DNA from 3 places in the Brevibacillus sp. MS2.2 genome. Region 3 is predicted to be linked to each of the others. Evidence: predicted binding sites of a transcription regulator. Region 3 holds the regulator's gene; each other region holds the start of a gene.
The links. The regulator LexA, encoded in region 3, represses DNA repair genes until DNA is damaged. The targets are predictions, from matches to a motif close to CGAACATATGTTCG.
Positions count from the first base shown of each region.

Region 1: a site for LexA is predicted at 1,985-1,998, ahead of HP568_RS03750 (YolD-like family protein). Genes of this name have one in related genera too.
Region 2: a site for LexA is predicted at 1,455-1,468, ahead of HP568_RS08480 (DNA polymerase IV). Genes of this name have one in related genera too.

Region 1 is NZ_JABSUZ010000003.1:143,447-147,660, forward strand. It holds gene HP568_RS03735 (P1 family peptidase) at 1-469, opposite strand, end outside; gene HP568_RS03740 (GNAT family N-acetyltransferase) at 466-1,026, opposite strand; gene HP568_RS03745 (hypothetical protein) at 1,202-1,435, shown strand; gene HP568_RS03750 (YolD-like family protein) at 1,651-1,902, opposite strand; gene HP568_RS03755 (bile acid:sodium symporter family protein) at 2,140-3,114, opposite strand; gene HP568_RS03760 (hypothetical protein) at 3,293-3,529, shown strand; gene HP568_RS03765 (YhcN/YlaJ family sporulation lipoprotein) at 3,666-4,118, opposite strand.
Region 2 is NZ_JABSUZ010000007.1:98,961-103,174, forward strand. It holds gene HP568_RS08470 (VOC family protein) at 1-361, opposite strand, end outside; gene HP568_RS08475 (AraC family transcriptional regulator) at 483-1,352, shown strand; gene HP568_RS08480 (DNA polymerase IV) at 1,524-2,765, shown strand; gene HP568_RS08485 (YhjD family protein) at 2,762-3,133, shown strand; gene HP568_RS08490 (YolD-like family protein) at 3,130-3,480, shown strand; gene HP568_RS08495 (hypothetical protein) at 3,762-4,043, shown strand; gene HP568_RS08500 (MFS transporter) at 4,163-4,214, opposite strand, start outside.
Region 3 is NZ_JABSUZ010000020.1:53,822-58,035, reverse strand. It holds gene HP568_RS18265 (hypothetical protein) at 1-194, shown strand, start outside; gene HP568_RS18260 (SOS response-associated peptidase family protein) at 676-924, shown strand; gene HP568_RS18255 (DUF4269 domain-containing protein) at 870-1,478, opposite strand; gene HP568_RS18250 (DUF456 domain-containing protein) at 1,586-2,071, shown strand; gene lexA (transcriptional repressor LexA) at 2,123-2,746, opposite strand; gene yneA (cell division suppressor protein YneA) at 2,909-3,247, shown strand; gene HP568_RS18235 (DUF896 domain-containing protein) at 3,324-3,521, shown strand; gene crcB (fluoride efflux transporter CrcB) at 3,619-3,984, shown strand; gene HP568_RS18225 (HelD family protein) at 4,023-4,214, shown strand, end outside.

The DNA.
Region 1 (4,214 bases), on a different contig from region 3:
CGACATTTCCTGTTTGCGCCTCTACAATTGCTTCTTCCAAATCCTCGTACTGAATCTGCGTCTTTTCGAGATCACTCAACCAACCATCCCAAGTCTCCGCGACGATTCCATTAGAAAACGGTTCAAGCCCCTCGATTTTTCTCGTCGCACGAGCAAGATGATGATGTGCCAGCCCTAGCAGATGGCTTCCCGTAAATACAATCGGTGTCACAAGCGTACCGGTCTCTTCTATCCAGTGACTTCCCGTAAACTCCCCCGTACCGTTAAAGGAGAAAAAACCAGCAGGGAAATGCTGCCCCTCCAATTGTCCTTCGTTGGGAATTATCACCGTAACACCCGAACAAACGTCTTCCTTGAGAATCGTTTTGTGGCCGACCCGCACTCCTTTTACATCCGTAATTGCATTATACGCACCTGGGGTACCCGTCCCAATCAATACGCCACATTCTCTCGCTCGTTTTCTCGTCATGTTACTCTCCTGTCATTTTTGAATCTCCCCATAATAATGGTGTTGTAATAATTGCCATCGGAAAGAACTTTGTCGTTTTTGAGTACTCCTTCGATTTCAAAGCCAAACCGTTTGTACAGCTCAATTGCCTTCTCATTCGTTTCCATTACATTCAACGTCATTTTGGTAATGTGGTTGGCGTCTGCCCAGGCAATCGATTCCTGCAAGAGATTTTTCCCCATACCGTAACCCCAGAACTCTTGCAAAACGCATACACCAAACTCTACTTTGTGCGCAAATCTGTTTAAGTAAACACCTGCACATCTGGAGAACCCGACAATCCGATCCTGTACAACCGCCACTAAAAACAAATTTCTAGCACTTTCCGCATCCGTTTTGATGATGTGTTCGAATCCTTGCCCATCGATGAAAGCCTCTCCTCTTTCTCTGTCCAAATTTTCAGTCTCCCCATCGATTTGCAGGCGCAGTTCCGACAATTGTTGTGCATCTGTTTCCATTGCAGAGCGAATCGCGTAAGATAACCCGTTCACAGAAAGTAGTCGTTGGCTGATTACCATCCTTTTTCTCCTATTGGTAAAATTTTGATCTTTTATTCTATCATAGGTAGAAGTTTTTGTGAATCTTCCCTCTTCATAAGGAGAGAGAGAATAACAGTGTTTACATAACATTTATTATGTTCATTTATACGACAAACTATGGATATGCTACAATATGGGAAAGGAGCGTGCTCGCATGAATTTTTCCAAATCATTTTATTATACGGTCGACCATTCCAAGGTAGAGGAATATAAGAAGATGCTCGATCTAATGAAAATCCCCTACATCGTGGAAGCACCGATCGTCTTGTTGAATCAAGGAGCGAATGAATACTCCTTCATTTTTCCTAACATGTCAGGTCGTCTTTATGGAATGGTGAGCAAGTTATTTCAAGCGGATGGGAAGCCATATCCGAACAATAGAACGTAGGCAAAAAAAAAGGACCCAATGATTGGGTCAAAATAGGAAGTGGAGAGAATGCATGCTATGTAATATATTCTAACACAATAAATTCAAACGTCAATCAAACTTTCGAATTTTCTGTGTTTTTGTGTTAGGTTTTATGACATGCACACTTCCTTCTTTGTGCAAAGAAGAAAGAAGCCTTACGACGGTCGACTTTCACGTAAGGTTTCTATACACACCTATGCATGTACATTGATAATTTTCTCCATCTCGATCCATTGACTACCCGTTTGGTTTGCTAATTGAACACGTCTCGCCTTCGGGTCAACCCATTTGACGACTCCCCACATGCTACTCGTATTCCCCCGCTCCCCCTCAAAGGACACACACCAGCTCACATTCAAGGGATAATTCTCTCTTGCCGAATCTCGCAGCATGTACATAAATGCCTCTCTTTCTTCGCTCGTTACTTCAAGACTGCTGTTCGCCACGCTTTTCACCCGCCTACTTACGAACATTTGATAGCCATATCCTCATCCTGTGCAGGAATTCGTACTTACATTATAGTAATTACGAACATAAGTTCGCAACTCTTTTTTCAATTTTTTCATTTGAACCTATAAAAGTCTCCCCATTTGTTCTGCCAAGTCGCGCTAATTGCTTTCTTAGGAAATAATTTGCAAGAAAAAAGCCGTTTTCCCATTAGTTTTGGAAAACGGCTCTTGCTTTTAGCTTGATAATTCCTGTGGTTGATGCTGCGGTCTTTTCTCGACCAGCTCCAAAAACTTCCCGAAGGTAGAAGCGAGTATTTGTTGAAAAAGCATACCGAGAACAACAGGAAGTGCAACAGGCGCAGGAAAGTACGTGATCGCCATAACTGCCCCTGCACTAATGTTTCGCATCCCACTGTTGAAGGTTAACGTGACGATTACATCACGCTCCCATCCGAACAACCTTGCGATCCCCCACCCCATCAAATAACCCAAAATGGCTACTACCAGTACGAGCACCGCCATTCCCACCAATTTAGCGTCTATCATATGAAAGTAAGACGAGACCATCGAGCTGTTGATTGCTACGACAACACCCATTCCCATCTTAGAAAATGGCGCTAATTTTGGGGCCAGCGTTTTTTTGACGTTCCCTTTTGATAAATGATTGAGCAGCATACCGACAAGAGATGGCAACACAATCATATAAAACAAACCCTTCATCAGTTCAGCCAAATCCATCTCGACTGTTGCCCCTAAAAATAAGGACATCCCCAACGGAACTATCAATGGGGAGAGCATCGTATCCAACAAAATAATGGATAGCGTGAGTGCGATGTTTCCGAAATAAATCGACGACCATAAGAAGCTCGTGATCCCTGTGGGAATTAAGGCCGCCAACAAAAAGCCCGTAATGACGTGAATATCGTCTGGATAAAACAACCGTGCCATTGACCAAGCAACAAGCGGCATAAGTGCATGAAGAATCAACAAGTTGACGATTAAAGGGAGCGGCCTGGTCAGTACCTTTGCAAATTCTTTAAATCCCGAACCCAGACTTCCGGTAAATGTCATGAAAGCAAACACCCAAGGAGACAAAAAAGCAAACGGTTGCAAATGTGTCCCCGCTATTACGCCAATGGCAACACTACTCGGCGTTAGTATGGGCATGATTTTCTCAAGCGATCGATTCAGTTTGGCTAACCCGTTCATTTGATACACCTCAAGTCTCGTCCTTTGATGCTATTGATGTGAGGTATGTTATCATGAACAGATTATTGTTACAAGACCAAAGTTCATTATTAGATTGCATACACGTCATTTATTTGCAATTTCACTTTGCATACTTTCGCGTATGGGAGTAAAGCCTATGACGGAAAGGAGGTATTTTATGAACGGAATGGATTGGGTAGAATTTATCCGAAAAACCGAAGATAAGATGTATCACCTCCATCGAGCGATAGATGGAATCTGTAATGATCCCGACTATAAGGAATCGGTTACGACCTTGACGGAAGTGGTAAGAGATTATCAAGTCCTTGTGGAAAAAGCCAAGGGTGAATTACGCGGCATCGACCTTCATCGAGATCGAGAGCGCGCGCATCATTACGATCATGATCTTCACTAGCCTATATAGACTCCCGGTTAGGGAGTTCTTCTTCATCAGGAAATCACAGAATATTCATTCCACCTTGATCATTCTGTCAAAATAGACAGCAAAAACCTCACCCTACCCATGTAGTGTGTGAGGTTTGGAAAATCGGCTAGCCCTTCATTTTCTTTTCAATTGCCTTTAGAGATTTCTTCTTCTGGCATGCCTCTTTTACATCGGTTGGCCACCGTTCTTCACTCAGCTTTTGCAAATCTTTTATCAATCGCTTGTCAGCTGTCACATGAATATTGGCATCTGGGAAGGCCTCTTTTAATTTCTTTCCGACTTCTTTTTGAATCGATTCCAGCTTGAACCGATTAAAATTCGTCACTTGAATAGCCACATCAAGCTCTTTATCGATTTGCATAACCACTATTTTGTCTATGCCCTTCACGTTCGCTGTAATCGATCTCGCTCGCTCTTCCCACTGATAATGTCTGACGGGAACAGGCATGCATAACGGTTCCGGTTCCGCTTTTTGCTTAGTTTCTGTACCAGATTGCTTCGAACACCCTGTTACGGTCAAAGCAAAAGCTAGTGTCAGCACCACGAAAGTTGCGCGCACACAAAACACCTCCTGACCAAAATCACCTGTTACTAGCTTGACCTTGAACGGAGGAAGTATGTAAAAAAAAAAGCGGTGACTCCTCTGCATAATTTG
Region 2 (4,214 bases), on a different contig from region 3:
AACATTGGCTTACCATGATCAGATTGCCGTCGGGATCGCGGAAGTTGAACCAGTGGCCATGCTGGATAGGAGTGACGACTTCGACTCCGCTCTCCTTGAGAAAGGCATAAGAGGCTTCGATATCCTGTGTGTTGAAATGAAACAAAGGAGCATCATCTGTGATGCGCTTCGGAAAGATTTTGCTGTCCAGAACGAGCGTCAGTCCGCTTTGTAAGCGAATGCAGTAGATATGCCCGAACATAATTTCACCGTCCGTGGGAATGCCCAATAGGCGGCAGTACCAGTCGCGTGCGCGCTCGATGTCGCTAACGGCTACAAAAATGGCTCCGATTTGGGGGAGCAGGGGGGAAGTGGTTGTCATTATGATAAAGCTCCTTTCAAAGGGTGTTTTTCACAAGGCCGACCCGTCATAATTGTGCACGAAATGTCGGATTGCCCGATTTTGCATCTGCTATTCTGAGGGGGAAAGAGAGGTCATTACCATGGATTTGCTTGCAAAGCTGAATGAGGCTCTGGACTACATCGAAGACAATTTGACAAGCGAGATTGACTACAAAGAAATCGCTCGGGTAGCTTGCTGCTCCGAGTATCACTTCAAAAGGATGTTTTCTTTTCTGGCTGGTGTTCCGCTATCCGAGTATATCCGGCGTTGGCGCATTACGCTTGCAGCTTTTGAACTGGCGGACAGCAACGAGCGGGTCATTGACATTGCGATCAAATACGGATACGGATCGGCTGACTCCTTTACCAGAGCTTTTCAGAATGTGCATGGAGTCACTCCGACTGAAGCCAGACATATCGGCCATTCCTTGAAGGCTTATCCGCGAATGACCTTTCATCTATCCATTAAAGGAGGCAGTGCCATGAACTATCGCATGGAAGAAAAAGAGGCATTTCGCATAGTGGGTCTGAAAAAAAGAGTTCCGTTGATTTATCGTGGAGTCAATCCAGAGATTGCGGCCATGTGGGCTTCATTAAATAGGGAGATGATTGAGCAACTGAAGTCGCTATCCGATGTCAAGCCACTTGGACTGATCAGTGCGTCCACGAACTTTTCAGAAGGTCGGTTGGAATATGGCGAGCTCGATCACTATATCGGCGTAGCCACTACAAAAGCTTGTCCGGACAATCTGGCGGTACTCGAAGTTCCTGCTTCCACCTGGGCGGTCTTCGAAGCAGTGGGTCCTTTTCCTGACACGCTGCAAGATGTCTGGGCCCGGATTTATTCGGAATGGTTTTTATCCTCTGGTTATGAACAGGCTGAGGGTCCAGAGATTTTGTGGAACGAAAATAAAGAGATTTCATCACCAACCTTTCGAAGCGAAATCTGGATTCCTGTCGTGAAAAAGTAACCCCTTATTGGATTCGCTCTCGCCTGCGGAACACCTACTGACGCGTGCTTATCCGGGAAGAAATAATTACCAACTTTTTTTTGCGCGAGACAGGCATAAAAGCGAACGTTTGTTTGCTATAATAAGAACAAAGCAAAACAGGAACATAAGTTCTTATTAGGGGATGATCGTGTGTCCAATGCGAACAAGCGGATCGTGTTTTTGATCGACATGCAGAGCTTTTATGCCAGTATCGAGAAAGGGGCCAATCCAGAGCTGCGAAACAAGCCGATTGTCGTCGCAGGTGATCCAGAGCGGCGCAGCGGAGTTGTGCTGGCAGCGTGTCCGATTGCCAAGTCATACGGAGTGGTCGCTGCCGAAGCGCTATGGCAGGCGCAGCAAAAGTGTCGCCAGCTCGTCGTCGTTCGTCCGCGCATGGAGATGTACATTCGCATCTCCATGCAAATCACTCGCATATTCGAGGCATTTACTGACAAGGTGGAGCCGTACTCGATCGATGAGCAGTTTCTCGACGTGACAGGCAGCGTCCATCTGTTTGGTGATCCGCTGCAGATGGCTGCACAGATTCGGCAGCGCGTCTGGATGGAGACGGGAATCAACTGTCGGGTAGGCATCGGAGAGAACAAGGTACTGGCCAAGATGGCCTGTGACAATTTCGCCAAGAAACGGGAAGAAGGCGTTTTTTGGCTCAAACGGGAGACGTTAGCGGATACGCTCTGGAAGCTTCCGATTGAAAAGCTGTTCGGGGTAGGCTCACGTATGAAGCGGCATTTTCATCGAATGGGCGTCTATCAGATCGGGCAGCTTGCAGATATGAGGCCAGCCATTCTCTCCCGACATTGGGGGGTAAACGGGGAAGTGCTGTGGCGCACGGCTCACGGAATCGACGATTCACCTGTGGCTTTGGATTCCTATGATTCACAAAAAGGGATCGGTCATCACATGACGTTGCCTCGGGATTACCATACAGCGGCGGAAATCAAAGTGGTGCTTTTAGAACTGTGCGAAGAAGTGTGCCGTCGGGCGCGGAAAAAGGAGCTGATGGGCTCCATTCTGTCTGTGGGCTGTCGTGGGGCCGATTTGGCTGCTGGAACAGGCTTTGGGCGGCAGATGAAGCTCACGGAACAGACAAATGATGCCATGACTTTGTACGAAGCGGCCTGCTTTCTGTTTGACCGTCACTGGCAGGAAACGCCTGTCCGCAGTATCGGGGTCAATTTGGGGCAGCTTGTCCCTGACAACGTGGTGCAACTGAATCTGTTTACGGATAATCACAAGCGGCGTTCGTTGGCACAAGCCATGGATGATATCCGGACCCGATACGGTCAGGACGCCATCCTGCGCGCCACCTCTGTCTTGGAAGCGGGACAGGCGAAAGAGCGCGCACGTAAAATCGGAGGACACTACAAGTGACGGAGCCGATGGTGTCAGACGAGCAGGAATTGATACGCCAGTATATTTTATTTGGCATTTTGTTTCGGGCAGTCATGGCCGATCTGGGGCAGATGCGGATTGTGCCGTTGAAGTTTTCTTATCAGATGATGTTCGAGGAGCTCTCGCGGTGGGCGGAGCGGCAGCATCACCAACTGCGCCGCATCTTGCGGCAGCGAGGTTGCACAGTCGTCAGCTCACGACGTCAGGGACATATGTATGTCGTCCACTATCGACAACGCGGGTACGTGCGAGAAGCGATCTATACGATTGAGGTATTGCGGGCAGAGTGTCAGGAGCTCGTCCATTTGTGGACCCGATATGAACAGCGAGGAGAGAACAAGCGATGAGGGAAAAACGCGTGTCCAAAAAGGAAAATGTATTCGTGGCCAGTCGGTTTGTACTGCCGGAGCATCGGGAAATGTATTTGCGCATCAAGGAAGAAGAGCGCCGCTATGTACCACCCGAGCTGGATCAGGAGCAGCTTAGCGCCTTGAGCGAGCTGGTATGGCAGGCGTTCCAGACAGAGAGCCCCCTGACGCTGACCTATTATGACGGGCGAGAGCCGCGACGCCTGTCTGCCCGCATCATCCATATTGATCAAGCGGCGAGACGCCTCAAGCTTCGGGCAGGCTCTGAGATTCATTGGGTTCCTTTTACTAGGCTGCTGCATGTGGAGCTGACAATGAATTTCTAAATCGAGGAAATACAGGTACATGATGGGCAAGGCATGAGAATTACGCAGGAAATCGGCAAAAATAGGCCTCTTTTTCAAAAGCAAGCGGCAAAAAACAGCGTGCCGCGTTGAAACGGTGTGTGCGAGGAAGATGTGAGATTCCTGAAACGAAAAGCGGTCAAAAACAACCGTTTTTCGTGTTTTTTTGGCTTACACGGATTTTGCCAGAAGGGAGGTTTCCCTGTATTGTTAGATTATCTTTTGAAGCATATATTTGACGGATAGAACAAAGGAGATTTTACATGCTAGCACAAGAAATGGGTGTCATATTCACCAAGCACGCCGATCAAATTACTTCCAAGCGTTGGGGAGAATTCATGCAACAATTGGAGGAAAAAGGCCTGTACGTGCTCATTGAGACAGACACGATCGGAAGAGTGATGAGTCCATTGGGCGGATTGATGCCCATGCCGTGTAAAAGTGAGACGCTCCATATTGTGACAGCTGATGAGCTGGAGCAGCGCGGCTTGCCGCTCGGTCACCACATCGTAACGAAAGCGAAAGAAAAAGTAGCCCAATCATAATCGAAAAACCAACGCAACCTTTCCCGTAGGAGCTAGCTTCCAAGGGGGAAAGGTTTTTTGTTGTTAAAACCCGCTAGGCAAGTCAGCCGAAGCGGGTTTTGTTTTGGTGAACGCTTCGTTCAGTTGTCTGCTTTTTTAGCAGCAGGGACGTGACGAAATAGCTTGGTCATG
Region 3 (4,214 bases):
ACTTCAACTATCCTAGATTTCGATCGATCTATGGCCTCTACGTGATGACATGTGACTTAGGAGCGCACAATCTGGAGGGACCAATTATAGACGGAAGCGTACAACGCGAAGTCGCAACTATGAATGACGCGCTCCTCTGCTTACGAATGACACAGGACGTTCTCTTATGGGTTAAAGCAACGAAGCAAAGGTGAAGCCTTAATTGGGGGACAAATAGCCGAAATCGAGACATCAACTTCGAGGGGAACTGCCCCCCAGATAAATAGTTTTTAAACAGCATTATTTCTAACCCGGCCCGAATAACAGTCCGGGTTTAATGCATTTTTTGCCTGCGATTTAGTTAATTTTAATATCAGAGAACAGAGGTCCATTACCCGATAAATGTCACGGGAACAAAAGTTGTAGACTGGAGTTATTAATACTACACATATGTTGAATAGTAACTTTGGCAACTTTTTTAACATAAGTTATAGACTGATCCCTATAAATAAGCAGCATCAGACTAAGACTTGGAAAATAAGGACTTTGACTGCTGCTGTTATATAACGTTATCTCTCACAACGAAAACATGAAGAGGAAGGTCAATCAATGCAAATACTAAAATCTTCATGCTTAGAATGTTAACAATGTGTTACATCATATATAAAGTCAAGTAAATTAATAACTTTAACGATTTTGTTGACACTTAATATAAATGAGCGGATGCCTGTCATCTTAAAAAAAGAGGACGAGGACTTATGGCTTGATCGAGAGAAGTATGATCGGTTGCAGCTCCAGTCGCTGTTTACCCCCTATGATTCCAGCGAGATGATGGTGTATCCGGTATCCACCAAAGTGGGCAGCCCGAAAAATGATGATCCTTCCTGCATTCAAGAAGTAGAGATCGACTCATTGTTTGAAGATGAATCCTTTCGTAGGACCTGAACTCTTTGTCGTAATTCCTGTTCGGTTAACGACTCTAATTGCAACAAAGCCTCGTATGGATCATCACCCGGAATATGAAAGTATCGAGCAAATGCAGGCTCTGTTTTGATGCCGTTTTGCTTCAGAGCTCTGATATGTTGGTACGCATGCACGCCTCCTATGTCTAGCAATCGTGCTTCGATGTCCATATGACGATAGGCATTTTGCTTTTCGACAGCTACCGGTTGAGCAAACAATTCAAACCAAAAGTCAGCTGTGAAAAACGAGATTACGCACGTAGGAGTAGTTTTTACATCTAGGTGTGTCACTTCAAATCCGGGAAAGCATCCAAACGCTGTACGAACAGCTTGCTCAAACTGTTCCAGATCGTGACTCTCGCAAATAATATCCAAATCGCTTTGCACAACGTCAATATCTAATGGGATGGTTCCGGCAAGCACAGGACGGAATTCGGATAGTACCTCCATGATGTGGGTCTGTTGTATCGCGTCCCACGCCGCTTTTTGGCGCATCGTCCCTCTACCCAAGTAAGAAAGATCATGCCAATTTCTCATGAGACTACCTCCAGTCTACTTTCTTTTAAAATAGTTTAGACAAAAGTGAATAAGTACGCAACGAAATTGGTCATCACTCGTATACCTAGATGAAGGGAGTGTAGTAGATGGAAATATTTTTGTGGGTAGTGGTTGTGTTATTGTTCTTGCTAAGCATCGCAGGAATTTTTTTACCCGTTTTACCTGATACGATATTACTGTGGGCGGGCTTCTTGCTCTATCACTTTTTCATTGCAGATCCGGGAGCGGGATTGCCGGCCTCCTTTTGGTGGGGAATGGTCGTTCTAAGTATTCTGCTTTACGGTGCTGACTTACTGACGAACATGTACTTCGTGAAAAGGTACGGAGGGTCCAAATGGTCGTCCATTGCTGCGGCGGTCGGAATTATTCTTGGGATTTTCGTTTTCCCACCGTTTGGTATGCTGATTTTGCCGTTCGTATTCGTCGTTCTTGTAGAGTTAATGGTGCAGAAGCAATCGATGGAGCGAGCAGTGAAAGCGGGCGTAGGTTCATTGATCGGATTTTTGGGCAGTGCAGTCGTAAAAGTCATCTTGCAAGTTTCGATGATCATCTGGTTTTTTGTCGCCAGATAACATATAGAAAACGAAAAGGACAGCCGAGGCTGTCCTTTTTTTACGTGGAAACTAGTGAATGAGTCGATAAACACCGATGACTTTACCGAGAATGGTGACATGCTCCAGAATGATCGGTTCCATCGTGGCATTTTCCGGTTGGAGACGGAAGTGGTTCTTCTCTTTGAAAAATCTTTTGACGGTCGCTTCGTCTTCTTCTGTCATCGCTACGACAATGTCACCATTGTTTGCTACGTGCTGTTGGCGAACGATTACGTAATCTCCGTCGAGAATTCCGGCATCAATCATACTGTTCCCGGAGACGCGCAGCATATAAACCTTGTCAGAAGTCACGATATTGTCTGGAAGAGGGAAGTATTCTTCCACATCCTCAATGGCAGTAATCGGTTGTCCAGCGGTTACTTTTCCGATTACTGGCACACGGACGACAGAGTCTTCGAAATTGTCTTGAAAACGATCTTCATCGGATAGCAATTCGATGGCGCGAGGTTTGGTAGGATCTCGACGAATGAGGCCTTTTTTCTCTAAGCGTGCCAAATGCCCATGTACCGTTGAGCTGGAAGCTAGTCCAACAGCCTCTCCGATTTCACGTACAGATGGCGGATATCCTTTATCACGAACTTCCTTTCGTATGAACTCGATGATGGCTTGTTGTCTACTCGATAATTTTGACATAGAAAGACACCCCTGATTTCTCGAACATATTTTCCTATATTATACCATGGGAGCTTGCGTTCGACAAACATAAGTTCGATTCTTTGTTGACATGAACATATGTTCTCATTTATCATGAGGTTATAAGTGATCAGAACGTATGTTTGTGAGGAGGCTATTATTATGAATTCATCGACTGTTCGTAATCGTTTCGAGAAAAAAGAAGAACGCCGTGTTCGTTTTGGTATCACGAGAGGACAAGCTCTCTTGTTTCTTATTACATTTACTCTCTTTTTTTATTTGTTGACCGAACTAGTGTTTGCTTCTTCGCCAATAGAGGAGCCACAAGGTATAGAAGTAACCGTACAATCTGGAGATAGCCTATGGTCATTAGCTGTTCAATACAATCCAGATCCGCATATGGATGTTCGAGACTATATAATAGAGATTAAAGATGCGAACGGTTTAGAGAGCAACAGGATTTATCCAGGTCAGACTCTCATCCTTCCTGATACTCCGTAAGTGTTCGGCTGTCTTGCGGGATCATTCGAATGTGGTATAATGAAGCGGCACTACTACAGAGTGGGAGGAACCAGCAGTGGTATCTGACGCAGAAATTAAACGCATTAACGAATTGGTCAAAAAATCTCGCGAAGAAGGTTTGACCGAAGAGGAAAAGCTTGAACAAAAAGCATTGCGCCAAAAGTACATTGACGCCGTTAAGCTTTCATTGAGAGCAAATTTGGATTCCATCCGTTATGTGGAAGACCTTGAAGAAAATAAGCCAAAACAGTAAGATAACAATTACTGATACGACAGACATCCTCGCTTGACGCTAGGGTGTCTTTTTCTGTGACATACATAACAGCTTTGATAGCCAAGGAGGGAAAGCGATGGCCTGGATAGCTGTGGCGGTTGGAGGAGCAGTTGGCTCTCTTTTGCGCTACCTATTGTCTTTACTCGCAAACCAACCGGGATGGCCGTGGGGAACCTGGATCGCCAATGTTTGTGGATCTTTGATCATCGGCATCTTGTTCGTGCTAGGGAAAGAACGTGGCATTTTATCTCCGACACTCTATCTTTTATTTGCAACGGGGGTCATGGGAGGATTTACGACGTTCTCTAGCTTCTCCTTGGAAGTGGTCTCTTTTTGGGGAGAAGGCCACTTGTTGCGTGGCACTTTGTACGCTCTTCTCAGTTTGGGAGTCGGACTACTTTCTTGTGCGGTTGGAATATGGTTGGCTAGGCAATGGTCCTAATACGTTCAATGACACGATACATGTGAGGGGGAATGATTGTGAGTACACAGCATCGTGATTATGAATTGGAACAAAAAAAGCTGGATGATACCATTTCAGCGATCGACGAAGAAATGGAGCAGCTTCGTAATGATATTCGCGAGGCAACAGATGACTATGTGAAACAGGTCGTTAACTATAATAAGGCAAAGGATTTGCGTTACCTAGAAGATCAGGGGCGAGAGAAGCCT